4 regions of the Streptomyces sp. NPDC003247 genome follow, and region 1 is predicted to be linked to each of the others. Evidence: riboswitches for the same ligand, from Rfam matches in the RefSeq annotation. Region 1 holds a riboswitch; each other region holds the start of a gene.

Region 1 (6,988 bases):
GGTGAGCGGAAGGAGGGCGGCGGCCCCTCGGGCGGGAGGGTGGTGATCCCGTGGCAACGGGTGTGGTGGGCCTGCGGGCGGGACGGTGACGGCCCGTGGCAACGGGCGTGCGGTCCCGCGGGCGGGGGGTGGTGGCCCGTGGCAACGGGCGTGCGGTCCCGTGGGCGGGGGGTGGTGGCCCGTGGCAACGGGCGTGCGGTCCTGCGGGCGGGGGTGGTGGCCTCCTGTGGGGAGCCCCGCCGCGCCGCCCTACGGCGGAGGTCACATCAGCGGGGTCAGGAAGCGGCGGAGGATTTCCTCGTAGGCGGCGGGGTCGGCGTTCCACATGGCGGCGTGGGGGGCCTGCCGGACGGGGTGGAGGGTGACGAGGTCGGGGCGCCGGGCGGCGAGCCGGCGGGTGGCCTCCCAGGGGGCGACCGGGTCGTCGGGGCCGTGGAAGACCAGGGCCGGGACGCGCAGGCGGGAGGGGTCCGCCGCCTCGTCGGGGTGGTGGGCGTCCAGGCCGGTGCGGCCCTGCGCGGCGCGGACGGCGAGGGGCAGCAGCGCGCCGGGGGTGTGGCGGGCGGCGGCGAGGGCGCGCAGGGTGGCCTGCCAGTCGAGCACCGGGGAGTCCAGCACCAGCCCCGAGACGAGGTCGCGCAGGCCGGAGTGGGCGGCGGCCCGCAGGGCCATGGTGGCGCCGGTGGACCAGCCGAGCAGGACGACGCGTTCGGCGCCGTACCGCACGGCGTACCGCAGGGCCGCGTCGACGTCCCGCCACTCGGTGGCGCCGAGGTGGTTGAGGCCGTCCGGGGGGCGGGGCGCGCCGAGGTCGCCGCGGTAGGCGAGGGCGAGCACCGGGAAGCGCCGGCGGTGCAGGAAGCCGGCGAGGTTGAGCACGTGCTCCCGGGTGGTGCCCAGGCCGTGCACGGCGATCACCCAGGTGCGGCGGGCGCCGGGGACGAACCAGGCGGGCAGCGGTCCGAGCTCGCCGGGGACGTCGACGTCGGCGTGGTCGAGGCCGAGCGCGCCGCTCGGGGTGCCGACGTGCAGGTTGGGGGTGAGCCACACCGCGTCGCCGGGGCTCAGTGTGCCGTGGGTGACGCGTTCGAGGCGGCGGACGACGGTGTCGGCGGAGGGGGACGCGGTGGGCAGGACCGGGCCGACGACGGCGTGGGAGCCGTTTCCGCCGAGGCCGTAGGTGCCGGGCCGCAGGGCGGCCAGGTCGCGGGTGAGCACGATCTGGCCGGCGGCGGTGCCGTGCACGGTGAGCCGGGGTTCGGTGGGCAGGGGGCGGCCGGGCGGCGCCTTGAGCGCGGCGTCGCTGGCGAACCGGCCGGCGGCGACACTGGCGGCGCCGGCGGCCAGGGCTGCGGTGACGGCGGCGGCCGTCGCGGTGACAGTGCGCACCCGTCCAGTGTCCCGGCCGATCGTCCGACCGGCCAGTGGTGGTGCGGGACGGAACGAAGCACGGCGCACCAAAGACCGGAGCACGGCGCACCAAAGACCGGAGCAGGGCGTACCAAGGGCCGGAGCACTGCACGCCACGGGCCGAAGCGCGGCACGCCACGGGCCGGAGCGGAGGAGCACGGCGTGCCGCGGGCCGCCCCGTCAGGCCCGCTGCCCGTAGCCCCCCAGCCGCTCCGCCACCGCCGTCAGCTGGTCCGGTGTCAGGAGGGTCGGGGTGAGGCCGGGCACCGACGACGCGGTGAGCCACAGCCGGCACATCCACTCCAGCTGGGCGGTGCGGTCGTAGGCCTGGTCGAGGGTGGCGCCGTAGGTGAGGGTGCCGTGGTTCTGGAGGAGGCAGCCGGTGCGGCCGTCGAGGGCCCGGAGCATGTTGTCCGCCAGTTCCTGGGTGCCGTAGGTCGCGTAGGGGGCGACCCGGACGGAGCCGCCGAGGGCGCAGACCATGTAGTGGACGGGCGGGAGTTCGGTCACGAGGGTGGAGACGGCCGTGGCGTGCACGGCGTGGGTGTGGACGACGGCGCGGGCGTCGGTGGTGCGGTAGACGGCGAGGTGCATCGGCAGTTCGCTGGTGGGGACCAGGGTGCCGAGGACCTGCCGGCCGTCGAGGCGGACGCCGGTGATGTCGTCGGGGGTGAGGCGGTCGTAGGGCACGCCGGAGGGGGTGACGAGCACGGTGTCGCCGACGCGGACCGAGACGTTGCCGGAGGTGCCGACGACGAGCCCGTCGGCGGCGGTGCGGCGGGCCGTCGCCAGCAGGTCGGCCCAGGCCCGGGTCTCCTCCGTCCCCGCTGTGCCGGCGGTGTCGTGGCGGGGGTCACGTCGCAGTTCAGCCATGCCCATGATCCTGCCAGGGGCGGCGCCCGGGCGGCTGGAATCCGGGACTCCGCAGACAGTCATCGCGAAGCCCGACTCAGTTCACCTTCCGTTCACCCAGGTTACCTACCTTCATCCAGCCAATGACCTCGAACGATTGCCTGGGTAAATGGAAAACTTCTCGCTGATCCTCGCGATTGTGGTGGTAACCGCACTCGCGTTCGATTTCACGAACGGTTTCCACGACACCGCCAACGCGATGGCCACGACCATCTCGACCGGCGCGCTCAAGCCCAAGGTCGCGGTGGCCATGTCCGCCGTGCTCAACCTTGTAGGCGCATTCCTCTCGGTGGAGGTCGCCAACACGATCTCCAAGGGTCTCGTCGACGAGACCGGCATCCGTCCCGAGGTCATCTTCGCCGCCCTGGTCGGCGCGATCCTCTGGAACCTCCTGACCTGGCTGGTCGGACTCCCCTCCAGTTCCTCGCACGCCCTCATGGGCGGTCTGATCGGCGCCACCATCGCCTCGGCGGGCGTCGGCGCGGTCCACGGCGACGTGCTCGTCACCAAGGTGCTGCTCCCGGCGGTCGCCGCCCCGATCGTGGCGGGCGTCGCCGCGATGTTCGCCACCCGCCTGTCGTACACGCTCGGCCGGAAGGCCGACGGCAAGGCGGCCGAGAAGGGCTACCGGGCCGGCCAGATCGCCTCGGCGGGCCTGGTCTCCCTCGCCCACGGCACCAACGACGCGCAGAAGACGATGGGCATCATCACCCTCGCCCTGGTCGCCGGCGGCGCCGTCGCCCCCGACTCCGACCCGCCGCTGTGGGTCATCCTCTCCGCGGGCCTCGCCATCGCGCTCGGCACCTACCTGGGTGGCTGGCGCATCATCCGCACCATGGGCAAGGGCCTGACCGACCTCCAGCCGCAGCAGGGCTTCGCCGCCCAGACCAGCGCGGCCACCGTCATCCTCGCCTCCTCCCACCTCGGCTTCTCCCTCTCCACCACGCACTCGGTCTCCGGCGCGGTGATGGGCGCGGGGCTGGGCCGCAAGGGCGGCGTCGTCCGCTGGTCGACGGCCACCCGGATGTTCATCGCCTGGGGCCTGACCCTGCCGGCCGCGGCTGTCGTCGGCGCGCTCGCCGAGTACGTCACCGGCCTCGGCGCCTGGGGCACGGGCCTCGTCGCGGTCTTCCTCGTCGCCTCCAGCGCCGCGATCTGGAAGCGGTCCCGCAGCGAGGTCGTGGACGCGTCGAACGTCAACGGGACCGACGAGCCGGCCGGCGTGGTCACCACGGCGATCGCGGCCGTCACCCCGCCCCCGGCGGGCACGGTCCCGGACGGGCCGGTCGCCGCCGTCCCGTCGCCGGCCGCACCGGCCATCGCCACCGAGCCGACGGCTCCCGCCGCCTGAGCCCGCCCACCCGGCACACAGAGAAGAGAAGCATCATGAAGATCGACTGGGCGGCTCTGGGCTCCGTCTTCGGCGTCAGCCTCGTGGTCACGGTGGCCCTGGTGGCGCTGTTCACCCTCGGCATCATGGGCCTGTCGCGGCGCGAGCGGGCCGCGGCGCAGGGCGGGACGGCCGCGCTCGCGGTCACCGGGGCGTACGCCTGCTTCGCGGCGTGCGCGGCCGCGGTGGCGTACGGCATCTCGCTGATCGTGGCCTGAGCCGCGCACCGAGGGTCTCCGGCCCTTCACGCACCACGGGTCCCCGCCCCTCCTCCGCCCCCCTCCCCTCCCTCTGTCGTCCCTCCTCCCTCCGCCCTGTCGGCGGCCGTCCCACCGGCGGTCCCGGCGGGGCGGACGCACGTCCGCGACCGGCCGTCCCGGACGGCCGGTGTGGGGTTCTGCACACTCTCCCCGTGCAGGTCAACACCAAGTTGACGGCCGTTCCGGGCCCGTGGTGGACTGCCGGAGCCATGTACGGCGACAGGAAGAGGAAGCCGGTGTGAGTCCGGCGCGGTCCCGCCACTGTCACCGGGGTAGACACCCCCGGGAGCCAGGAACTCTCGTCGCCGGTCTCGTCGAACCAGGGCGTGGACACCCTGAGTGAGGACATATCGCCATGCTCGGCTGCCGTTCGAGGTCATCCACCCGGTCGTTGCCCGACCCCGCGGCCGGCTGAGCCGATGGGTGCCGATCGCTTTCACGCGTACGGCGCCGCCGCCGGCCTCCTGGGGGACCTGCTCCTCGGCGATCCGCGCCGGGGACATCCGGTCGCCGTGTTCGGGCGGGCCGCGGCCGGCGTGGAGCGGGTGCTGTGGCACGACCACCGCGGGTGGGGCGCGCTGCACACCGCCGTGTGCGTCGGCGGGGCCGTGGCCCTGGGCGCCGGCGCCGCACGCGCCGTCCGGTCGTCGGCCGCCGCCTCCGCCGCCCTGACCGCCACCGCCACCTGGGCCGTCGTCGGCGGGACCTCCCTCGTGCGCGAGGCCCGGACCATCGGGCGGTGCCTGGAGGCGGGGGACGTCGAGGGCGCGCGGGCCCGGCTGCCGCATCTGTGCGGGCGGGATCCACAGGCCCTGGACGCGGACGGGATCGCCCGCGCCGTCGTCGAGTCCGTCGCCGAGAACACCTCCGACGCGGTGGTCGGGGCACTGCTGTGGGGCGCCGTGGGCGGTGTGCCGGGGCTGCTCGGCTTCCGGGCCGTCAACACCCTCGACGCCATGGTCGGCCACCGGTCGCCCCGTCACCGCCGCTACGGCTGGGCCTCGGCGCGCCTGGACGACCTGGCCGGCTGGCCGGGGGCACGGCTGACGGCCGTCCTCGCCGCCGTCGCCGGGGACGACCCCCGCGGGGCCGTACGGGCCTGGCGGGCCGACGCGCGCAAGCACCCCAGCCCGAACGCCGGTCCGGTGGAGGCCTCCTTCGCCGGCGCCCTCGGGGTGCGGCTGGGCGGGACCCTGTCCTACGGCGGCCGGGTCGAGCACCGGCCCGTGCTCAACGGGGCGGCCGGGCGGCCCGTGGCCGCGCGGGACATCGAACGTGCCGCGCGGCTCTCCCGCCGTGTCGGCCTCCTCGCGCTCGGCGTCACCGTCGCCGCGCGCCTCGTCGCGAAGGGGCGTACGTCATGAGCGGGGGTCTCCTCGTCGCCGGCACCACCTCCGACGCCGGCAAGAGCGTCGTCACCGCCGGGATCTGCCGGTGGCTGGTGCGGCAGGGAGTGAAGGTCGCGCCCTTCAAGGCGCAGAACATGTCGCTGAACTCGTTCGTGACGCGGGAGGGCGCCGAGATCGGGCGCGCGCAGGCCATGCAGGCCCAGGCGTGCCGGGTGGAGCCGACCGCGCTGATGAACCCCGTGCTGCTCAAGCCCGGTGGCGAGCAGAGCAGCCAGGTCGTGCTGCTCGGGAAGCCGGTCGGCGAGATGAGCGCCCGCGGGTACCACGGGGGGCGGCAGCAGCAGCTGCTGGGCACCGTGCTGGAGTGCCTCGACACGTTGCGGGGCACGTATGACGCGGTGATCTGTGAGGGGGCCGGTTCTCCCGCCGAGATCAACCTGCGGCGGACGGACATCGTGAACATGGGGATCGCGCGGGGCGCCGGGCTGCCCGTGCTCGTCGTCGGCGACATCGACCGGGGCGGCGTCTTCGCCTCGTTCTTCGGGACCGTCGCCCTGCTCTCCCCCGAGGACCAGGCGCTCGTCGCCGGGTTCCTCGTCAACAAGTTCCGCGGCGACGTCTCGCTGCTGGAGCCGGGCCTGGACATGCTGCACGGGCTGACCGGGCGGCGGACGTACGGGGTGCTGCCGTTCCGCCACGGGCTCGGCATCGACGAGGAGGACGGGCTGCGGGTGTCGCTGCGCGGCACGGTCCGGGAGTCGGCCGTCGCCCCTCCCGTGGGGGAGGACGTGCTGCGGGTCGCCGTCTGCGCGGTCCCGCTGATGTCCAACTTCACCGACGTCGACGCGCTGGCCGCCGAGCCGGGCGTCGTGGTGCGGTTCGTGGACCGGCCGGAGGAGCTGGCGGACGCCGATCTCGTGGTCGTCCCCGGCACCCGGGGGACCGTGCGGGCGCTGGAGTGGCTGCGGGAGCGGGGGCTGGCCGACGCCCTGGTCCGCCGTGCGGCCGAACAGCGGCCCGTCCTCGGCATCTGCGGCGGCTTCCAGCTCCTCGGCGAGCGCATCGACGACGAGGTCGAGAGCCGCAGGGGGCGGGTGGACGGGCTCGGCGTCCTCCCCGTGCGCGTGCGCTTCGCCCGGGAGAAGACCCTCACCCGGCCCGTCGGGGAAGCCCTCGGGGAGCCGGTCGAGGGCTACGAGATCCACCACGGGGTCGCCGAGGTCCTGGGCGGGGAGCCCTTCCTCGACGGCTGCCGGGTCGGGCAGACCTGGGGCACGCACTGGCACGGTTCGCTGGAGTCGGACGGATTCCGGCGGGCCTTCCTGCGCGAGGTGGCGGCCGCCGCGGGCCGTCGTTTCGTGCCCGCCGCCGGCACCTCGTTCGCCGCGCTGCGCGAGGAGCAGCTCGACCGGCTCGGCGACCTGATCGAACAGCACGCGGACACCGACGCGCTCCGGCGGCTCATCGAGTCGGGCGCGCCGCAAGGACTGCCTTTCATTCCACCGGGAGCGCCCGCATGAGCACAGTGTTGTTGTTGTCGACCGCCGACACCGATCTGCTGGCGGCCCGGTCCGCCTCCGGCGCCTCCTACCGGATCGGCAACCCGACCCGGGTGGACGTCGAGCGGGACCTGCCCGCGCTGGTCGAGGGCGCCGACATCGCCGTCG
Region 2 (6,988 bases), on a different contig from region 1:
CGCCGAGAGCGCCTCCGACGAGTTCCCGTCCTCGGCGGCGCAGGTCGGGGCGGGTTCGGGGTATCCGCATTCCGGAGACGGCAACGAAGACAGCCATGGAGACGGCCACGGAGCGGGAGGGAGCGGGAATGGTCAGGCGATCCGGCTGCCGGTGTTCCCGGCGTCGTCGTGTATCAGTGTCGCCGCCGCGTCGCAGAAGGCCTCCAGCCCCTCCAGCAGCGCGACCCGCCGGGCGGCGGGCATCACCGCCAGCACCGCCCGCAACTGCTGCTCCCGGCGCACGCGCAGATCCGCGAGGAAGGCCCGCCCCCGGCCGCTGAGACGCAGCCGCACCTCGCGCCGGTCGGCCGGGCTCACCGCGCGTTCGACGAACCCGGAGGCCTGCAACCGGTCGCAGAGCCGGCTGGTCGACGGCGGGGTGGAGGCGAGCGAGTCGGCGAGGGTGCGCAGATTGATGCCCTCGTGGTGTTCGAGGATCAGCAGCACGCGCAGCTGGGACGCGGAGGCGGGGGCGGTCGAGGCCCTGCCCCACAGGACCTCCAGCAGCTCCGCGGCCGTCGCGGTGACCCGTGCGACCTCTTCGGGCTCCGGGCGATGGCGGAAGGCAGTCACGGTCCACACTCTCGCAGGCACTGGGTCGACCGCCAGCGTACTAGGGACCGCGTCGGCGGACCCCGTCGACGAATCCCGCCGTACGCCCGGAGGGGGTACGAGGGCACGGCGGGCGCGACGGCCGCACCGAGGGCCCCGTGCGCGCACGGGGCCGCAGAGGATTCGACGAAAGGTTGATGTAGTGACCACCGTGAACGCACTGGTGACCGCCGAGCGCGCGCTGCGGGCGGCCGCACCCCACGAGGTGCTCGACGCGGTCCGCGGCGTACTGCTCCGCCAGTACGCGGCGGACTCCGTCGAGCTGTACCTCGCCGACTACGGCCTGACCGTGCTGCAACCGGTGTCCGAGCTGCCGCACACGGCGGAGCCGGTGTCGGTGCACGACGGCCCGGCCGGCCGGGCGTTCGGCGCGCAGGAGCCGTTCGTGGAATCCGTCGGGGACGGGCGGGTGCGGGTGCACCTGCCGGTCTCCGTGCGCGGCGACCGGCTCGGCGTGCTGACCGTGACCCTGCCGGAGCCGGCCGGCGACGTGCCGGCCGAACTCGCGGAGATCGCCCGGGCGCTCGGGCACGAGCTGGTCGTGGCCGACCGGGACACCGACCTCTATGTCCAGGCGAGACGCAAGGACCGGCTCACCCTGGCGGCCGAGATGCAGTGGCACCTGCTCCCGGGCCGGTCGTGCAGCCGCCCCGAGTTCGATCTGGGCGCGCAACTGGAGCCCGCCTACGCGGTCTTCGGCGACAACTACGACTGGTCGGTGACGGCCGACCGCCTGATGCTGTACGTCACCAACGGCATGGGCGAGGGCACGGAGGCGTCCCTGCTGACCGGCCTGGCCATCACCGCGCTGCGCAACGCCCGGCGGGCCGGGCTGTCCCTGGCCGACCAGGCGGCGCTCGCCGACCAGGCCGTGCACGCCCACTACCGGGGCCGCAGCTACCTGTCCGTCCTCATGCTCGACCTCGACCTCACGACGGGACGCGCCCGGGTGGTGGACGCCGGCTCCCCGCGGATGCTGAGGCTGCGCGACGGCCGGGTGGAACGGATCCCCCTCGACGCCCAGTTGCCGCTCGGCATGTTCGAGGAGACCGACTACGTGGAGCAGGAGGTGCACGCCGAGCCCGGTGACCGCCTCGTCTTCGTCAGCGACGGCGTGCACGCGGTCGCCTCCCCCGGCGGAGAGACGTACGGCGACGCCCCCCTCGCCCGGGCGATCCAGGCCACCCGCCTGCTGCCCGCGGCCGAGGTACCGCACGCCGTCCTGCGCGAACTGACCCGCCACCGCGGCGAACGCACCCCGGAGGACGACGCCCTGGTGGTCTGCCTGGACTGGCGGGGGCGCTGATCCGGGGGAGCGGCGGGGGGCGGTGGGCCCGTGGGGCGCGTCGGCTGGCGGCGGACGCCGTGCGCGGCGGACTCGGGCCGGGAGGCGCGCGGCTGTTCGGGCGGCGTGTCCTGGGCGGCTGTGCGCCGGGGCGTGAGCCGCCGCCCGCCGTTCGCGCGCCCCCGTTGCCGCTTGTCACCGCCCCGTTCCGCGCACTACTGTCACCACGCCTTGGTGAACGGGAAATCCGGTGTGATGCCGGTGCGGCCCTCGCCACTGTGATCGGGAAGTCCGGCTCCGGCCCTCGCGGGCAGCCACTGGGTCCTCGGACCCGGGAAGGCGGAGCACGGGCGGTGGTACCCGTCAGCCAGGAGACCGGCCAAGGCGCGTCAACCATCCACGAGGTGCTGGAGAGGGTCTGCTGAGCCATGCACATAGCCGAGGGTTTCCTTCCTCCGGCGCACGCGGTCGCCTGGGGCGTCGCGTCGGCGCCGTTCGTCGTCCACGGAGTCCGCGCCCTGAGCCGTGAGGTGCGCGAGCACCCGGAGAGCACGCTCCTCCTCGGCGCCTCCGGCGCCTTCACGTTCGTCCTGTCCGCTCTCAAGCTGCCCTCGGTGACCGGCAGTTGCTCGCATCCCACCGGGACCGGCCTGGGCGCGATCCTCTTCCGGCCGCCGGTCATGACGGTGCTGGGCACCATCACCCTGCTCTTCCAGGCGCTGCTGCTCGCGCACGGCGGGCTGACCACGCTCGGCGCCAACGCCTTCTCGATGGCGATCGCCGGGCCCTGGGCCGGTTACGGCACGTACCGGCTGCTGCGGCGGTTCGGCGTGCCGCTGATGGTCACGGTGTTCTCCGGCGCGTTCGTCGCCGACCTGTCGACGTACTGCGTCACCAGCGTGCAGCTGGCGCTGGCGTTCCCCGACCCGGGCAGCGGGTTCCTGGGCGCGCTCGGCACGTTCGGCTCCGTCTTCGCCGTCACGCAGATCCCGCTCGCGGTGAGCGAGGGCCTGCTCACCGTCCTCGTGATGCGCCTTCTGGTGCAGTCCAGCAAGGGCGAACTGACCCGGCTCGGCGTGCTCGTCACCGGGCGGCGGACGGCGCAGCCGACCGGGACGGAGGCGGTGGCCCGGTGAGCCGCAACACGAGGATCAACGCCCTGCTGCTGCTCGTGGTGGTCGCCCTCGCGGTGCTGCCGCTGGCCCTGGGCCTGGGCGACGGCAAGAAGGAGCCGTTCGCGGGCTCCGACGCCGAGGCGGAGACGGCGATCACCGAGATCGAACCGGACTACGAACCGTGGTTCTCCCCGCTGTACGAGCCGCCGTCCGGTGAGATCGAGTCGGCGCTGTTCGCCGTCCAGGCCGCCCTGGGCGCGGGCGTCCTCGCCTACTACTTCGGCCTGCGCCGGGGCCGGCGGCAGGGCGAACAGCGGGCGAGGGCCCTGGCGGACGCCCCGGGGGCCGCGCACCGGACGGTCCCGGACGACGGCGCGGACGGCTCGGGGCGTGCGGAGGCGACCGCGCCCGCGGACGGCGCCCCCGGTGGCGCCGGAGAGTCCGCGCGCGGACGGGCCTGACCCTCGTGCTGCCGATCGACGCGGCGGCGCACAGCAGCCGCTGGCGCCGCCGCCACCCCGTGGACAAGGCCGTACTCGGACTCGGGCTGACCCTGCTCGCGATCTCCCTGCCGCCCTGGCCGGGCGCGGCCCTGGTGCTGGTGACGGCGCTCGCCCTGCTGCTGGGCCCGGCGGGGGTGCCGGCCCGCCGGCTGTGGCGCGCCTACCGGGTGCCGCTGGGCTTCTGCGTCACCGGTGCCCTGCCCCTGCTGGTGCGGGTGGGCGGGCCCGGCGCCTTCGTGGGCCTGGCCGACGGCGGGCCCGCGCGGGCCGGGGAGCTGATGCTGCGCACCTCGGCAGCCTCCCTCGGCGTGCTGCTGTTCGCGTTCACCACCCCGGTGTCCGACCTGCTGCCGCGGCTGGTGCGGGCCGGCGTGCCCGCGCCGGTCGTGGACGTCGCCCTGGTCACGTACCGCATGAGTTTCCTGCTGCTGGACTCCGTGCGGCGGATCCGGGAGGCCCAGGCGGCCCGGCTCGGGCACACCTCGCGGGCCGCCGAGTGGCGCTCCCTGGCGGGGCTCGGCGCCACCGCCTTCGTGCGGGCCTTCGACCGGGCGGCGCGGCTCCAGACCGGGCTCGCCGGACGCGGCTACGACGGCACCCTGCGCGTCCTGGTGCCCGAGGCCCGCGTCTCCGTCCGCTTCACGGCCGCGAGCTGCGCGCTCCTCGCAGCGGTGGCCGCCCTCACCCTCGTCCTGGAAGGGCCCCTGTCATGAGCGAGCCGGTGGCCCTGCGGGGCGTCTCCTTTGCGTACGAGGACGGCCCGGCCGTGCTCGACGGCCTCGACTTCGCGGTCCGCGAGGGCCGCGCGCTCGCCCTGCTCGGCCGCAACGGCAGCGGCAAGACGACCCTGATGCGGCTGCTCAGCGGCGGACTGCGGCCGCGCGCCGGGACGGTGACGGTCGACGGGCGGCCGGTGGTGTACGACCGCAAGGGGCTGACCGGGCTGCGGACGACCGTCCAACTGGTGGTGCAGGACCCGGACGACCAGCTGTTCGCCGCGTCCGTCGCGCAGGACGTGTCGTTCGGGCCGCTGAACCTCGGTCTGCCCGACGCCGAGGTACGGGCCCGGGTGGCGGAGGCGCTCGCCGCCCTGGACATCACCGCCCTCGCCGACCGGCCCACCCATCTGCTCTCCTACGGGCAGCGCAAGCGGACCGCGATCGCGGGCGCCGTCGCGATGCGGCCGCGTGTGCTCGTCCTCGACGAGCCGACCGCCGGACTCGACCCGGACGGCCAGGAGCGCCTCCTGGCCACGCTCGACGCCCTGCGCGCCGCCGGCACCACGGTCGTGATGGCCACCCACGACGTCGACCTGGCCCTGCGCTGGGCCGACGACGCGGCCCTCCTCACCCCCTCCGGCGTCCACACCGGACCCGCCGCCCCGACCCTGGCCCGCGCCGACCTGCTCGGCGCGGCGGGGCTGCGGCTGCCCTGGGGCGTCGCCGCGGCCCGACTGCTGCGGGCGCAGGGCGCGTTGGCCGAGGGCGAGGCCGGCCCGCGCAGCCCGGAGGAGCTGGCCGCCCTGGCGGCGGCCGTCGCGTCCCCCCTGCCGGCCGACGGCTGAGGCGGGCCCGTCCGCCGGGGTGTCGACACGCCGCCCGGTGGAACCCGGTGGGTCGGAAGGACACCCCGCCGACGCCCGGGAGGCCGTGTGCACCGCGATCCCGACGCCCTCCACCGCCGCGTCCACCAGGAGGTGACGGAGCGGGCGGACGCCCTCTGGGGCGTCGCGTCGGCACTGCACGCCGACCCGGAGTACGCCTTCGCCGAGCGGCGGGCCTGCGCGCTGCTGACGGGTGAGCTGCGCCGGGCCGGGTTCGAGGTGCGGCAGGACGTGGCGGGGCTGCCGACCGCGTTCACCGCGCGCCACGGCCGGGGGCGGCCCGCGGTGGCACTGCTGCTGGAGTACGACGCCCTGCCCGGCCTCGGGCACGCGTGCGGGCACAACCTGATCGCCGCCGCCGGCCTGGGCGCGGCGATCGCCGCCCGCGCCGTGCTGGGGCCGGACGCCGGGTCGGTGCTGGCGGTGGGCAGCCCGGCCGAGGAGGGCGGCGGGGGCAAGGTGGTGGAGGTGGAGGCGGGCGTCTTCGACGACGTCGACGCCGCGCTCATGTTCCACCCCGGGGTGTACGACTGGGTCCGGGCGCCGCTGACCGCCCAGGAGCAGTACCGGGTCGGCTTCCACGGCCGCGCCGCCCACCCGACGGGCAACCCCACGGAGGGCGTCGACGCGCTCGCGGCCCTGGTCGAGCTGTTCAACGTGCTGGCCGCGCTCGGCCGGCGGCTGCCCGAGGCCTCGCACGTCCAGGGCATCGTCACGCACGGCGGTACGGCCACCAACATCGTGCCCGAGTACGCCGAGGGGCTGTTCGGGCTGCGCGCCGCCACGACGGAGGCCCTGGACGACCTCGCCGGGCGGGTGCGGTCCGCCGCCGAGGGCGTGGCGCTCGCCACCGGCACCACGTGCGCCGTCGAGCGTGCCACCGTGCGCTACGAGCACTTCCGCGACAGCGGGGCGCTGTCGGGGCGGTTCGCCGCGCACCTGCGCCGGGCCGGCATCACCGTGACGCCGCCCGTGCCGGGGGTGTACCTCGGCTCGTCGGACATCGGGAACGTCAGCGGGCGGGTGCCGGCCATCCACCCCTTCGTCGCGATCATGGGCGAGGACGGCTCCGACCACACCCCCGAGTTCGCCGCCGCCGCGGCCTCCGACCGGGCCCGGCACGTCCTCCTGGCCGCCACGGAGGCCCTGGCCTGCACGGCGGTGGACGTCCTGTGCGACGCGGACCTACGGGCCGAGGCGTGGCGCGGGCACGACCACGGGACCACCACCGGCACCGCCCAGCACTGAGCGGGCACCGCCCGACACCGGCTCGTGCGGCCGGGCGCCGGGCGGCGCGCCGTGCAGGGACCCGGGCCGGCCCTGGACCCCGGCCCCGGACCTCTGGGCACTGGGGCGCCGGGTCGGGGGTCCGGGGCCCGTGGTCCGGGGCCCGTGGTCCGGGGCCGGAAGCCGGTGGGCCGGGGCCGGAAACCGGGGGGCCGGGGCCGGAAGCCGGAGGGCCGGGGCCGGAAACCGGAGGGCCAGGGCCGGAAACCGGAGGGCCAGGGCCGGAAACCGGAGGGCCAGGGCCGGAAACCGGAGGGCCAGGGCCGGAAACCGGAGGGCCAGGGCTCGGGGCGGGAAACGGGGGACCAGAAGCCGGGGGACCGGAGGCCGGGGACCCGGGCCGGAGGTCAGAAGCCCGCGATCGCCCGCACACCCGCCCGCGGTCCGCCGCCCCTCCCCCGGTACGCCGGCCCTCCCGGGGAACGTCCCGCTGGTCAGGGCCGTGTGCCCGTCTCCTGGTGGGCCGTCGTGCGGGTCAGGGAGACGGTGAACGGGTGGCGCGGGTGGGTCAGGACGCGGTGGGCGGGGCCCTGTTCGACCAGCT
Region 3 (6,988 bases), on a different contig from region 1:
GCAGGATTTTGAAGGTGTACGGCAGTCCTGCCACTGCCATGAGCGTCACGGGCGCACGATGCTTACCCCCATGAACGCACTCGGCTCCTACCTCACGGTCCTGGTTCTCTTCCTCCTCCTCGCGGGTCCGGCGCTCGTGGGACTGGCCCGCGAACGCCGGATCGACCGTCAACTGAGGGCGGCCAGGACTCAGAAGTCCTCGTCCAGGTCGACCGTGCCCTCCACGGCCACCTGGTACGCCGACACCCGGCGCTCGAAGAAGTTGGTCAGCTCCTGAACGCCCTGCAACTCCATGAAGGAGAACGGGTTCTCCGAGCCGTACACCGGGGCGAAGCCGAGGCGCGTCAGTCGCTGGTCGGCGACGCACTCCAGGTACTGCCGCATCGAGTCGGTGTTCATGCCGGGGAGCCCGTCACCGCACAGGTCGCGCGCGAACTGAAGCTCGGCCTCGACGGCCTCCCGCAGCATGTCGGTGACCTGCTGCTGGAGCCGGTCGTCGAAGAGGTCCGGCTCCTCCTTGCGGACGGTGTCGACGACGTCGAACGCGAAGGACATGTGCATGGTCTCGTCCCGGAACACCCAGTTGGTGCCGGTGGCGAGGCCGTGCAGCAGGCCCCGGCTGCGGAACCAGTAGACGTACGCGAAGGCGCCGTAGAAGAACAGGCCCTCGATGCACGCGGCGAAGCAGATCAGGTTGAGCAGGAAGCGGCGCCGGTCGGCCTGGGACTCCAGGCGGTCCAGCTTCTCCACCGAGTCCATCCAGCGGAAGCAGAACTCGGCCTTCTCGCGGATGGAGGGGATGTTCTCGACGGCGGCGAAGGCGGCCGCGCGGTCGTCCGGATCGGGGAGGTAGGTGTCCAGGAGGGTCAGGTAGAACTGGACGTGGACCGCTTCCTCGAAGAGCTGCCGGCTGAGGTACAGCCGTGCCTCGGGGGAGTTGATGTGCTTGTACAGCGTCAGCACCAGGTTGTTCGCGACGATCGAGTCGCCCGTCGCGAAGAAGGCGACCAGCCGGCCGATCAGGTGCTGCTCGGCCGGCGTGAGCTTCGCGAGGTCGGCCACGTCCGAGTGGAGGTCGACCTCCTCCACGGTCCAGGTGTTCTTGATGGCGTCCCGGTAGCGCTCGTAGAAGTCCGGGTAGCGCATGGGGCGCAGAGTCAGCTCGAAGCCGGGGTCGAGAAGGTTCTTCGTGGTGGAGCTCATTACTGGCAGGCCTCGCAGGACTCGGGGTTTTCCAGGGAACAGGCGACGGCGTCCTCGGGCGCCGGCTGCTGGACGGGAACGGTGGCCTGCGCGGCGCGGGCGATGCGGGTCGCCGGGCGCGAGCGCAGGTAGTACGTCGTCTTCAGGCCCGATTTCCAGGCGTACGCGTACATCGAGGAGAGCTTGCCGATGGTCGGCGTCTCCAGGAACAGGTTCAGGGACTGCGCCTGGTCCAGGTACGGGGTGCGGGCGGCGGCCATGTCGATCAGGCCGCGCTGCGGGATCTCCCAGGCGGTGCGGTAGAGGGCGCGGACGTCGGCCGGGATCCAGGTGAAGTCCTGCACCGAGCCGCCCGAGTCGCGCAGCGCCTCGCGGGTGCGCGCGTCCCAGACGCCGAGCTCCTTGAGCTCCCGCACCAGGTAGGAGTTGACCTGGAGGAACTCGCCGGACAGCGTCTCGCGCTTGAACAGGTTGGACACCTGCGGCTCGATGCACTCGTAGACGCCCGCGATGGACGCGATGGTGGCGGTCGGCGCGATGGCGAGGAGCAGGGAGTTGCGCAGACCGGTGCCGGCGATGCGCTCGCGCAGGGCCGCCCAGCGGTCCGGCCAGGTGAACTCGACGCCGTAGTGGTCCGGGTGCAGGACGCCCCGGGCGGTGCGGGTCTTCTCCCAGGCCGGCAGCGGGCCGTTGCGCTCGGCGAGGTCGGCGGAGGCCTCGTACGCGGCGAGCATGACGCGCTCGGCGATCCGGGTGGAGAGGGCCTTGGCCTCGGGGGAGTCGAAGGGCAGGCGCAGCTTGAAGAAGACGTCCTGGAGGCCCATCGCGCCGAGGCCGACCGGGCGCCACCGGGCGTTGGAGCGGCCCGCCTGCTCGGTCGGGTAGAAGTTGATGTCGACGACGCGGTCGAGGAAGGTGACGGCGGTGCGGACGGTGTCGTCCAGCCGCTGCCAGTCGATGCCGTCGCCGTCGACGAAGGCGCCGAGGTTCACCGATCCCAGGTTGCAGACCGCCGTCTCCCCGTCGTCGGTGACCTCCAGGATCTCCGTGCAGAGGTTGGAGGAGTGCACGACGTGGCCCGGCGTCGCGGTCTGGTTGGCGGTGCGGTTGGCGGCGTCCTTGAAGGTCATCCAGCCGTTGCCGGTCTGCGCGAGGGTGCGCATCATCCGGCCGTACAGCTCGCGCGCCGGGATCGTCCTCCGCGCCAGGCCCGCCGCCTCGGCCCCGCGGTAGGCCGCGTCGAACTCCTCGCCCCACAGGTCGACCAGCTCGGGCACGTCGGAGGGGGAGAAGAGGGACCACTGCGCGTCGGCGTTCACCCGGCGCATGAACTCGTCGGGGATCCAGTGCGCGAGGTTCAGGTTGTGCGTACGGCGGGCGTCCTCACCGGTGTTGTCGCGCAGCTCCAGGAACTCCTCGATGTCCGCGTGCCAGGTCTCCAGGTAGACCGCGGCCGCGCCCTTGCGCCGGCCGCCCTGGTTCACGGCGGCGACGGAGGCGTCGAGGGTCTTCAGGAACGGGACGATGCCGTTGGAGTGCCCGTTGGTGCCGCGGATGAGGGAGCCGCGGGAGCGGATCCGGGAGTACGACAGCCCGATGCCGCCGGCGTGCTTGGAGAGGCGGGCGACCTGGTGGTAGCGGTCGTAGATCGAGTCCAGCTCGTCCTTGGGGGAGTCGAGGAGGTAGCACGACGACATCTGGGGGTGCCGGGTGCCGGAGTTGAAGAGCGTCGGGGAGGAGGGGAGGTAGTCGAGGCGGCTCATGAGCCCGTAGAGCGCGGCGACTTCGTCCACGGCCCGCGCGGTGTCGTCCTCGGCGAGTCCGGCGGCGACGCGCAGCAGGAAGTGCTGGGGCGTCTCGACGACCTTGCGGGTGATCGGGTGGCGCAGGAGGTAGCGGCTGTGCAGGGTGCGCAGGCCGAAGTACCCGAAGCGGTCGTCGGCGTGCGGGTCGACCAGCGCGTCGAGCCGCGCGCCGTGCAGCGTGACGAACGCGGCCGTCCGGTCGGCGATCAGCCCCTCCCGGTGTCCCACGGCGACGGACCCGGTGAAGGAGGTCACGCCCTGGGAGGCGGCCTCGGCGCGGATGCCGAGGGTGAGCAGACGGGCGGCCAGCCGGGAGTAGGCGGGGTCCTCGGAGATGAGGCCGGCGGCCGCCTCCGTGGCCAGCTCGCGCAGTTCCGTCTCGTCCGCCCGCGCGGAGCGGCCCCGCAGGGCGGCGGCGGCGACCCGGCCCGGGTCGCCGTCGGGCAGGTCGGCGGTCAGCTCGGTCAGGGTCCGCAGCAGGGCGGTACCGGGGCCGTCGGTGTCCTGCGGGGTGGCTGAAGCCGGATCGGCTGGCGCGATGGTCACGTGGGGGCTCTCCCTCGCTCGGCAAGGGGCCTGGCGGAGGGCAGGGGGCAGCACACGAGCGCGCACGGCGTCGCGTCCACCGGCCCACTCCACGAGGCCCGGACGTCAAGGCACCCGAGCCGGACGGCCGGGCGCACTGTCGGCAGGTCCTCGGACTGGACGGGTGTGCGCACATGGGTAGGCGCGCACACGAGTACACCGTTGCGGGACAGTTCCGGATTCACACCGGATTCCCCTGCGGCGACAGCGAGCACGAGCATACATCTTGTGCTCGCCCGTCACGCCACCCCCAGATGTTGTGTTGCCGGTGATCTCAGAGCGTCAACCGGTAGGTCAGGAGAGTGATGTCGTCCAGGTGCGGCACGGGATTCCAGTCCCGCTCGGGTGTGCGGACGAAGCCCAGCCGCTCGTAGAGCCGGTGGGCGGTGTGCATGGCCCGCTGGCTCGACAGCACGACGGCCGTGCAGCCCCGCGTGGTCCGCGCACGCTCCACACAGGCCCGCACGAGGGCCTCGCCGGCGCCCCGGCCGCGCTGCTCGCGCGCGACCGCCAGCGCGCGGATCTCGGCCTCGCCGGGCCGGGCGATGTCGGCGACGGGCCCGGGGCCCGGTACGAAGGTGACCCCGCCCAGGAGCAGGTCGCCCGCCACGGCCACGAGGACGGTGGCGGCGGCCGCCCGCGCGGCCACGTCCTTCAGCACGGGCAGGTACGCGTCGCCCTCGCCGTAGTCGAGGAGGCCGTCGTCGAGATAGGCGCGGGCGGTCAGGTCGCCGAGGCCGGCGTGTTCGGAGGGTTCCGCTTCCCGGATCCTTATGTCCATGGCGCGCAGTGTGCCCCACGCACACGACGGTGGGCCGCCGGATTTCTCCGCCGGCCCACCGAGAGCCTTGCCGCGTGCGACGTTCCGGCTAGTGGGACGTTCCGGCGGTCGCCGGCGGCAGCTCCACCTGGACGCCCGGGTCGCCGGCGTCCGCCGTGTAGTCCTCCGGGCTCGTCTCGTCGACGCCCTCCGGGGCCTTCAGCGCCTTCAGCACGAAGGTGAGGACCACCGTCACCACCACGTTCAGCACGAACGCCGTCAGACCGATATACCCGATCTCGCCGATGCCGGGGATCTCCTTCGCCGACCCGCCGAAGTGCTTCTGGGTGGGGGAGGCCACGCCGTAGGCGGCGAGCGTGCCGTAGAGCATGCCGACGGCCCAGCCCGCGAGCAGCGCCCAGCGGTGGAACCAGCGGGTGAACAGGCCGCCGACCAGGGCCGGGAAGGTCTGGAGGATCCAGATGCCGCCGAGGAGCTGGAAGTTGATGGCGACCGTCTTGTCCATCGTCAGGACGAACGCCAGGGCGCCCACCTTCACCAGCAGCGAGACCAGCTTGGAGACGCGGGTCTCCTCCTTGGGCGTCGCGTCCGGCTTGATGAAGTCCTTGTAGATGTTGCGGGTGAACAGGTTCGCGGCCGCGATGGACATGATCGCCGCCGGGACCAGCGCGCCGATGCCGATCGCGGCGAAGGCCACGCCCGCGAACCAGTCCGGGAACATGTCCTCGAACAGCTGCGGGATGGCCAGCTGCCCGTTGGTGACCTTGACGCCGGCCGCGATCGCCATGAAGCCCAGCAGGGCCAGCAGGCCGAGCATGAGGGAGTACAGCGGCAGGATCGTGGTGTTGCGGCGGATCACGTCACGGCTCTTGGAGGACAGCGTCGCGGTGATCGAGTGCGGGTACATGAAGAGCGCCAGCGCGGAGCCCAGGGCCAGCGTGGCGTACGTCCACTGACCCGCCTCGGCCGGCGCCAGCGCGCCCCGCGGCTTGCCCGTCGCCGGGTTGGTCTGCGCGAACGCGTCACCCGCCTTGGCGAAGACGTCGTCGAACCCGCCCAGCTTGATCGGGATGTAGATGATCGCCACCGCGATCACGATGTAGATCAGCGTGTCCTTCACGAACGCGATCAGGGCGGGCGCGCGCAGCCCCGACGAGTAGGTGTACGCGGCCAGCACGCCGAAGGCGAGCAGCAGCGGCAGGTCCTTGACGAACCAGTTGGTGTTCTCGCCGCCGCCGACCCCCATCACGTCCAGCACGGCCTGGATGCCGACGAGCTGGAGCGCGATGTACGGCATGGTCGCGAGGATGCCGGTGACGGCCACGGCCAGCGACAGGCCCTTGGACCCGAACCGGCCGCGCACGAAGTCCGAGGTGGTGACGTACCCGTGCTTGTGCGAGACCGACCAGAGGCGGGGCAGGAAGGTGAAGATCAGCGGGTAGACGAGGATCGTGTACGGGACCGCGAAGAAGCCGGACGCGCCGGCCGCGTAGATCGCCGCCGGGACCGCCACGAACGTGTAGGCCGTGTACAGGTCGCCACCGAGCAGGAACCAGGTGATCCAGGTGCCGAACGACCGGCCGCCCAGGCCCCATTCGTCGAGGCTGTGCTCGTTCTCGGCCCTGCGCCAGCGGGCCGCGAGGAAGCCCATGACGGTCACGGCCAGGAAGAAGAGGACGAAGACGGTGAGTGCGACGCCGTTGACCTCGTTGTTCATCGGGACGCACCCCCGTCCGAGGCCTTGCGGGCGCGCTGGTCACGCTGCCACAGCCGGTACGCGATCATCGTGAGCACGGTGGAGATCAGCACCCAGGCCATCTGGTACCAGTAGAAGAAGGGGATGCCGATCAGCGTCGGCTCCACCTTCGCGTACGAGCCGACCCAGAGCATCGCCACGAAAGGCGCGAACAGGCAGAGGGCGATGACGACGCGTACGGGCGTCACCACCGGACCTCTTGAGACGTGTGGTGCTTCCGGCATCGGGCGACTCCATCCCCTCGTTGATCGCGCGTGCAACGCACGCGAAATGTAGGGGACGGATAAAGGTCAGCGGAAGACCTCGTCCGGATATCGGGACCTCCGCTCCTGCCCGCTCCACCCGAACCGGGGGGGCGGGAGCTCGGTGGGAGCTCGGCCGCGGTGGCCGCCTACTCCTGCGGGCGCTTCAGCCGGGCCACGAACTTGTAGCGGTCCCCCCGGTAGACGGACCGCACCCACTCCACCGGCTTGCCCGCCTTGTCCAGGGAGTGCCGGGACAGCATCAGCATCGGCAGGCCCACGTCGGTGCCGAGCAGGCCCGCCTCGCGCGGGGTGGCCAGGGAGGTCTCGATGGTCTCCTCGGCCTCCGCGAGGTGGACGTCGTAGACCTCGGCGAGGGCGGTGTAGAGGGACGTGTACTTGACCAGCGACCTGCGCAGGGCGGGGAAGCGCTTGGCCGACAGGTGCGTCGTCTCGATCGCCATGGGCTCGCCGTTGGCCATGCGCAGCCGTTCGATGCGCAGCACGCGTCCGCCGGCGGTGATGTCGAGGAGCCCGGCCAGCCGGTCGTCGGCCGTGATGTAGCCGATGTCCAGGAGCTGGGAGGTGGGTTCGAGGCCCTGGGCGCGCATGTCCT
Region 4 (6,988 bases), on a different contig from region 1:
GGCGCGTCGCAGGTTGCGGTCGAAGAGTTCCTCGGGGACGCCCTCGATGTCACGCATCGGCTGGTAGAGGTCGATGCTCAGGCCGAGGTCGGCGCAGCGGGCGCGGATCTCCTCGGGGCTGAGGGGGGCGGCGACCAGGTCGTTCTCGAAGATCTCGACCCCGTCGAAGCCGGCCCGTGCGGCGGCCGTGAGCTTCTCGGTGAGCGTGCCGCTGAGGCAGACGGTGGCGATCGACTTACGCATGCGTCCTCCCGACGCTGGTCCGGGTCCGGCCGACGCTGGTCCGGGTCCGGTCCGCGCGTCCGGCCGGGCCGGCGCTCGCCCCGCGTCCGGGCGCCGCCGGCCCGGCCGTCGTCGTGAGAACTGCTGCTGTCACTGGAACTCCAAGCTGACCACTAGGTGGATCGACAGGTCCACTGTACGGTCACAGTAGAGGAGGGTGGGGCACCGGACAAGGAAGCGCCGCCCGCGACGGACCTCCGCCGGTCAGCGTCCAGGCGGCACCGACACCCCTGCCCTCCCCTTGCCCACCGGCCTGGCGCCGCTCTGGCAAGGGTGACGTCCTACCGCCGCGCTCCATCCGCGGAGCGGACCACGAAGACCGGCACACGGCACCCGGGAGGGGGTGGAGGCCGCCTTCCCGGATCCCGGTACGGCGCCCGCGTCGTTGCGGTTACCGTGGTCCGCAGAGCGGACTGCCGTTGTGGCCGACGGGGGTCCGCGACGGGCGGCACGAAGCAGGGAGACGACGGGTGGACGGCGGCGAGACGGCGCGGGCCGAGGACGAACGGGAGCAGCCGGGCACCGGCGTGCGCAGTGTGCGCCGGGCCGTCGACATCCTCAACCTGCTGAGGGAGGACCGGCCGGTCGTCACCCTGCGCGAGATCACGGAGGCCACGGGGCTGGCGAAGACCACCGCGCTGCGCCTGGTGCAGACCCTGGAGGAGACCGGGCTGCTCGGCTCGCACCCCTCCGGTTACACGGCGGGCCCCGGGCTGTGGCGCTGGGCCTACCTCGCCCGCGGCCGGTGGGAGGTGCCGCGGGAGACCCGCAAGGTGATGCGCGACCTCGCCGACCGGCTCGGCGAGACCGTGAACATCTTCGTCGCCCGGGACGTCCAGCGCGTCTGCGTCGCGCACGAGGAGAGCCCCCACCCCCTGCGCCACGTCGTCGACGTCGGCGACGAACAGCCGCTGTGGGCGGGCGCCTCCTCCAAGGTCCTGCTGCGCGACGCCTCCGACGCCGTCCTGCGCCGGGTCGCCCTCGCCTCACCGTACGGCGAGGCGCACACCGACCGGCTGCGCGCCGGGGCCGCCGAGACGGCCCAGCGCGGCTACGCCGTCAGCAGCAGCGAGTTCGACGAGGGGCTCACCGCCGTCGCCGTGCCGGTCACCGGCCGCTCGGGGGCGGTCGTCGCCTCCCTCTCCGTGAGCGGGCCCAGCCACCGCTTCCCGTACGAGGCCGTGGAGCGCTTCGCCGCCGAACTCGCCGGAGCCGCCCGCCTCATCTCCGCCCAGGGCTTCAGCCACCCGCTGAGCAGCGGTCACTGACCCCGGCACGGAGCTTCCTCCGACCGCCGGCGCGACGCGCGGCGCAGGAAGCGGATCACCGGACGGCCGTGCGCGGTGGTGACCTCGGCGCGGACGCCGTACACCTCCTCGATCAGCTCCGCGGTCAGGACGTCGCCCGGGGTCCCCTCGGCGACGGCGCGTCCCTCCCGGAGCACCAGCAGCCGGTCGCCGTACATGGCGGCGAGGTTGAGGTCGTGCAGGGCGATCACGGTGGTGACCGGGAGACCGGCGACGAGGTCCAGCAGGTCGAGCTGGTGCTGGATGTCGAGGTGGTTGGTCGGCTCGTCGAGCAGCAGTTCGCGGGGTTCCTGGGCGAGGGCGCGGGCGATCTGGGCGCGCTGGCGTTCGCCGCCGGACAGGGTGTGCCAGGACTGGGCGGCCCGGTCGGCCAGGCCCGTGCGCTCCAGTGCCTCGGTGACGGCCCGCGCGTCCGCCGCCGTGGCGGCCGTCCAGGCCCGGCGGTGGGGGATGCGGCCGAGGGCGACGACGTCGCGGACGGTCAGCTCGGTCTGGGTGTGGGCGTGCTGCTCGACGGTGGCGACACGGCGGGCGGTGGCGCGACGGCCCACCTGCGCCAGGGGCCGCCCGTCCAGGGTGACGACGCCGGCCGTGGGAGCGAGGACGCCGGCGAGCAGCCGCAGCAGGGTCGACTTGCCCGACCCGTTGGGGCCGATGAGGCCCACCGTCTCGCCGGGGCGGAGGGCGAGGGTCAGGCCGTCGAGGATGAGCCGGCCGTCGGCACGACGGGTGACACGGCTCGCGCGGAGCCCGGCCGCCGTGTCCGCCGTGTGCACCGTGTGCGCCGTGTGCGCCGTATCAGCCCTGTCCGCCACGGTCCCTGCGTCCGCCCCGCTCCCGGCTCCGGCTCGGGCTCCGGCTCCGGCTCGGGCTCCGGCTCCGGCTCCGGCTCCGGCTCCGGCGTGAGTGTCCTTCACGCCTTCCTCCTCCCGCGGTGGAGCACTGCCACGAAGACGGGGACGCCGATCAGGGACGTCACGACGCCCACGGGCACCTCCTGCGGGTCGAGGACGGTACGGGCGGCGGTGTCCACCCAGACCAGGAAGACGGCCCCGGCCAGTGCGGTGACCGGGAGCAGGCGGGCGTGGCCGGAGCCGGTGAGGGCGCGCGTCACGTGCGGGAGGACCAGGCCGACGAAGCCGATCGCCCCGGCGCAGCTGACCAGGACGGCCGTGAGCAGCGCGGTCGCGCACAGCAGGACCAGCCGGGCGCGGCCGACGCGCACGCCGAGCGAGGCCGCGGCCTCCTCCCCGAAGGCGAACGCGTCCAGGGTGCGGGCGTGTCCGAGGCAGACGCCGAGCACGGCCGCCAGGACGCCCGCGCACAGCAGTACGTCGGTCCAGTCGGCGCCGGAGAGCGAGCCGAGCAGCCAGAACAGCACGCCGCGGGTCGTCTCGGCGTCGGCCGAGGTGAGCACGGTGAAGGAGGTCAGCGCGGAGAACAGCTGCATCGCCGCGACGCCGGAGAGGACGACGCGGTCGGTGCTGCCGCCGAGGCTGTGGCTCAGCAGCAGGACGAGCCCGAAGGACACCAGCGCCCCGGCGAACGCGCCCCCCGACAGGGACACCGCGCCGCCGCCCACGCCGAGCACGACCACGGCGACCGCGCCGGTGGAGGCCCCCGAGGACACCCCGAGCACGAAGGGGTCCGCGAGCGGGTTGCGCAGCAGCGACTGCATCACCGCCCCGCACAGCGCGAGTCCCGCCCCGCAGACGGCGGCGAGCATCGTGCGGGGCATGCGCAGGTTCCAGACGATGCCGTCGCGCAGCGGCGCCAGCCGGCTCTCCCCCGCCCCGAGACGGGCGGCGACCGACGCCCACACGTCCGAGGCGGAGATGTCGGCCGGGCCGATCGTCACGGCGACGGCGACCGAGGCGGCGAGGACGAGCAGGCCGCAGGCCGTCACGAGCGTGTCGCGCAGCCTCACCCGGCGAGCCCGAACGAGCGCAGTCCGGCGGCGACCTGTTCGATGCCCTCGACCGTGCGGATCGACGGGTTCATGGCCTGGCCGCTGAGCAGGATGTACCGCTTCTTCTTCACGGCGGTGAGGTTGCGGGTGGCGGCGTCGGTCTCCAGGAAGCGGATCTTGGCCTCGGCGGTCTCCGCCGTCTGCGACCTGCGGCTCAGGTCGCCCAGGACGATGACGTCGGGGTCACGGTCGGCGACCGTCTCCCAGTTGATCTGCGGCCATTCGTCGTGTGTGTCGGAGAAGGCGTTCTCCGCGCCGACGGCCCGGGTGATGGCGCCGGGGGCGCCGCAGCAGCCGGCGAGGTAGGGCGACTCGGAGTTGGCGAACCAGTACATGAGGGAGACGCCGGAGGCGTCCAGTGCGGCGGTGGCCTCGCGCACCCGTTCCTGGAGGCTCGCCACGAGCTTCTCGCCGCGCGCCTCGACGTCGAAGGCGCGGGCCAGGTCGCGTATCTCGCCGTACACGGCGTCGAGGGTGAGCGGCTCGCTGCGGGAGCCGTCGCCGCCGCTGTCGTTGTCCTTGCCCTCCGAGCAGTCGGACGGCGAGACGTAGGTGGGCACGCCCAGCTCCTCGAACTGCTCGCGCGTGGCGACGCCGCCCTTGCCGAGGGTGGAGACGAACGAGGCGGTGACGAAGTCCGGTTCGGCGTCCAGCACCTTCTCGAAGGACGGGTTGTTCTCGGCCAGCCGCGGCACGGACGCGCTGGCCTTCTCCAGTCCCTTCATCACCGGGTCGGTCCAGGTGGCGGTGCCGGCCATGCGGTCCTGGAGGCCGAGGGAGAGCAGGATCTCGGTGGTGCCCTGGTTGAGGGAGACGGCCCGCCGGGGTGCCGACTCCAGCGTGACGCGGTGCCCGCAGTCGACGATCGTGCGCGGGTAACCGGCGGTGGCCTTCTCCCCTCCTGCGGCGGATCCGCCGGAGCCTCCGCAGGCGGTGAGCAGGAGGGCGGGGGCGAGCAGGAGGGCTACGGTGCGCGGGGCGCGCGGCGGTGTGGAACGGAGCACGGGCATGCCTCGGGTGTCGGGGCTCGTACGCGGAGCCTGGCCTGCGGACGTCCGCCACGCCCTGGGGCGTGGCGGTGCCAGCAGGTCTTCGGACTCGGGTTCGTCCGCGCGGGGCGCCTTCCCGGTGCGGTGCCGCACCGGCCCGCCGGCCGGCCCGTCCCCTTCCCAGTGGCACGCGTGCCCCGCCCGTCCCCCTCACCGCTGCGCGTCAGTTCCGGATTCGCACCGGATTCCCTGGCCTCGGATGTGGCTCGACTGGCCTCGGCAGGCTATCAAGCCACCGGTACGGCCAGATCACGGCGTCGGCCGCGGGCAGGGTCCGGGAGCAGGCGTCCTCTGCGGGCACGGTCCGGGAGCAGGCGCCCGGTGCGCGGGCGGTCCGGAAGCAGGCGCCCGGTTCACGGCCAGATCACGGGCGTCGGCCACGGGCACGGGCACGGTCCGGGAGCAGGCGTCCGCTGCGGACACGGTCCGGAAGCAAGCGCCCGGTGCACAGGCAGTCCGGCGTCCGCTGCGGGCGCGGCCCCGGCACCCGGCGCGCGCGGGCGGTCCGGGACCCGGCGCGCGGGCGGTCCTGGCCCCGGCGTCCGCCGCCTGTACGGCCCGACGGCTCCTCAGGGTCGGCCGGAGATCGCGGCAGCGGCCCGGTCGATAGGGTCGCCCCATGACTGTCGCCCGTTCCGTCGCCCTGTTCGTCGTCGCCGCCCTGTTCGAGATCGGCGGGGCCTGGCTCGTCTGGCAGGGCGTCCGCGAGCACCGGGGCTGGGTCTGGGCCGGGGCGGGCGTGATCGCGCTGGGCCTGTACGGCGTCGTGGCCACCTTCCAGACCGACGAGAACTTCGGCCGCATCCTCGCCGCCTACGGCGGTGTCTTCGTCGCCGGATCGATCGCCTGGGGCATGGTCGCCGACGGCTACCGTCCCGACCGCTACGACGTCGTCGGCGCCCTGGTCTGCCTCGCCGGCATGGCCGTAATCATGTACGCGCCACGGGCGCGGTGAGCCGGCCCGCCGTCGTCGGCCGGGCGAGCCGGCGGGGGCGGTGCCGCCGCGGCTCGCGCCGGACGCACGTGTGTCACCGGCCGCCGTGGGGTCGGATGTGCGGGTGCGGGGTGACCAGGCCGCTCTGGTAGGCGATGACGACGAACTGGGCGCGGTCGCGGGCGTGGAGTCGATGCCGGGCATGAAGGACGTGCCGTCGTCGGAGGCGGCGGGTGCCGTGGCGGCGCCCGCCCCGACGGCGCAGAGCAGCACCGCCCACAACAACGTCACGAGCCGGCGCCGCCGGAAGGCGGTCCGGCCCCACCGGTAGAGCGAGGTGGCCACGGGAAACGGATCTCCAGATCTGGTGTCGGGTGGACGACCAGCCTGGCGTGGCGGGGGGCGCCGGGGCATCGTGCCGGTGCGGGCACTGTGGCCTGGTGGCAGGGCACGAGCCGGCGCGCCCGGGTCCTCCCGCAGGAGGAGGACCCGGTACTCCCCGGGGACGACGGCGGGCCCGTCAGCCGGAGAGGAAGCTCGCGAAGAAGTCGAGCGACCGGTCGACCTCCTTGAGGGAGGGGCCGCGGTTCAGGTGGCCGTGCGTCATGCCCGCCGCGAGGTACGTCCGGACCGGGACACCGCGCTCGTCCAGTTGCCGGGCGAGGAGTTCGCCGGACGGCCGGAGGTCGTCGAACTCGGAGAGGACGACACCGGTCGGGGGCAGGTCGTCCAGGTTCGCCGCCCCGGGCATCGCGTCCGCCGGCAGGTCGGTCAGGCGGCCGACGTAGTTGCGCACCATGCCCTCGATCGACTCGGTGGTGAACCGCAGGAGCGACGGCAGTTCCCGCATCGCCGCCGCCGTCTCGTCGTCCAGGGCCGGGGTCGGGAAGTGGGCGAACGGATAGGCCAGCAGCAGGGTGTCCGGGCGGGGTTCGTGCCGGTCGCGCAGCCGGATCGCCGTGGACAGGGCGAGGGCGGCGCCCGCGCTCGCGCCGCCCAGGGCGACGGGGCCGCGCACCTGGCCGGGTCCGTGGAGCCAGAGCCACGCGGCGTGCGCGTCGTCGACGGGGACGGGGTGGCGGATGCCGTCCACCGCCAGCCGGTACCCGACGGAGACCACCAGGGCCCCGGCGCGGGCGGCCAGCTCGGCGGAGACCGTGTGCGCTTCCGGCATGTCGAGATCGCCGGCCGCGAAGCCGCCGCCGTGCAGCCACAGCAGCGCGCGGCGGGGCTCGTCGCGCGGGGCGTAGACACGGACGGGCACCTCGCCGTGCGGTCCGGGGACCACGAGGTCCTCGACCGAGACGTCCGGCAGGCTCCACTCGCCGGGATCGCGGTAGTACTCCGCGAGCCGGGCGCCCGCCTCCGGGTCGGACGCGGCGCCCTCCCGGCTGAGGCCGTCGAGCAGGTGCAGCTTCCCGGCGAGGAAGGGATCTATCGGCATGGG

Evidence for each region. Region 1 has a riboswitch for cobalamin ahead of ACFYWQ_RS40085 (cobalamin biosynthesis protein). Riboswitches for the same ligand answer to the same signal wherever they lie in the genome.
Region 2: another riboswitch for cobalamin. It lies ahead of ACFYWQ_RS16080 (energy-coupling factor ABC transporter permease); the one in region 1 lies ahead of ACFYWQ_RS40085 (cobalamin biosynthesis protein).
Region 3: another riboswitch for cobalamin. It lies ahead of ACFYWQ_RS08755 (ribonucleoside-diphosphate reductase subunit alpha); the one in region 1 lies ahead of ACFYWQ_RS40085 (cobalamin biosynthesis protein).
Region 4: another riboswitch for cobalamin. It lies ahead of ACFYWQ_RS14175 (ABC transporter substrate-binding protein); the one in region 1 lies ahead of ACFYWQ_RS40085 (cobalamin biosynthesis protein).

Annotation. Positions count from the first base shown of each region.
Region 1 is NZ_JBIAPF010000019.1:101,274-108,261, reverse strand. Features, by position in the region: gene ACFYWQ_RS40105 (alpha/beta hydrolase family protein) at 262-1,389, opposite strand; gene ACFYWQ_RS40100 (class II aldolase/adducin family protein) at 1,591-2,283, opposite strand; gene ACFYWQ_RS40095 (anion permease) at 2,432-3,673, shown strand; gene ACFYWQ_RS40090 (hypothetical protein) at 3,709-3,930, shown strand; cobalamin riboswitch at 4,172-4,292, shown strand; gene ACFYWQ_RS40085 (cobalamin biosynthesis protein) at 4,392-5,336, shown strand; gene ACFYWQ_RS40080 (cobyric acid synthase) at 5,333-6,841, shown strand; gene cobN (cobaltochelatase subunit CobN) at 6,838-6,988, shown strand, end outside.
Region 2 is NZ_JBIAPF010000004.1:552,113-559,100, forward strand. Features, by position in the region: gene ACFYWQ_RS16070 (MarR family transcriptional regulator) at 133-621, opposite strand; gene ACFYWQ_RS16075 (PP2C family protein-serine/threonine phosphatase) at 815-1,957, shown strand; cobalamin riboswitch at 2,152-2,335, shown strand; gene ACFYWQ_RS16080 (energy-coupling factor ABC transporter permease) at 2,365-3,072, shown strand; gene ACFYWQ_RS16085 (energy-coupling factor ABC transporter substrate-binding protein) at 3,069-3,512, shown strand; gene cbiQ (cobalt ECF transporter T component CbiQ) at 3,518-4,267, shown strand; gene ACFYWQ_RS16095 (energy-coupling factor ABC transporter ATP-binding protein) at 4,264-5,118, shown strand; gene ACFYWQ_RS16100 (amidohydrolase) at 5,206-6,405, shown strand; gene ACFYWQ_RS16105 (ABC transporter ATP-binding protein) at 6,879-6,988, opposite strand, start outside.
Region 3 is NZ_JBIAPF010000002.1:848,288-855,275, forward strand. Features, by position in the region: gene ACFYWQ_RS08750 (ribonucleotide-diphosphate reductase subunit beta) at 190-1,203, opposite strand; gene ACFYWQ_RS08755 (ribonucleoside-diphosphate reductase subunit alpha) at 1,203-3,554, opposite strand; cobalamin riboswitch at 3,678-3,827, opposite strand; gene ACFYWQ_RS08760 (GNAT family N-acetyltransferase) at 3,868-4,374, opposite strand; gene mctP (monocarboxylate uptake permease MctP) at 4,463-6,091, opposite strand; gene ACFYWQ_RS08770 (DUF3311 domain-containing protein) at 6,088-6,354, opposite strand; gene ACFYWQ_RS08775 (GntR family transcriptional regulator) at 6,522-6,988, opposite strand, start outside.
Region 4 is NZ_JBIAPF010000004.1:100,140-107,127, forward strand. Features, by position in the region: gene ACFYWQ_RS14155 (bifunctional sugar phosphate isomerase/epimerase/4-hydroxyphenylpyruvate dioxygenase family protein) at 1-243, opposite strand, end outside; gene ACFYWQ_RS14160 (IclR family transcriptional regulator) at 753-1,550, shown strand; gene ACFYWQ_RS14165 (ABC transporter ATP-binding protein) at 1,544-2,365, opposite strand; gene ACFYWQ_RS14170 (FecCD family ABC transporter permease) at 2,503-3,516, opposite strand; gene ACFYWQ_RS14175 (ABC transporter substrate-binding protein) at 3,513-4,568, opposite strand; cobalamin riboswitch at 4,624-4,837, opposite strand; gene ACFYWQ_RS14180 (YnfA family protein) at 5,227-5,562, shown strand; gene ACFYWQ_RS14185 (hypothetical protein) at 5,666-5,872, shown strand; gene ACFYWQ_RS14190 (alpha/beta hydrolase fold domain-containing protein) at 6,062-6,985, opposite strand.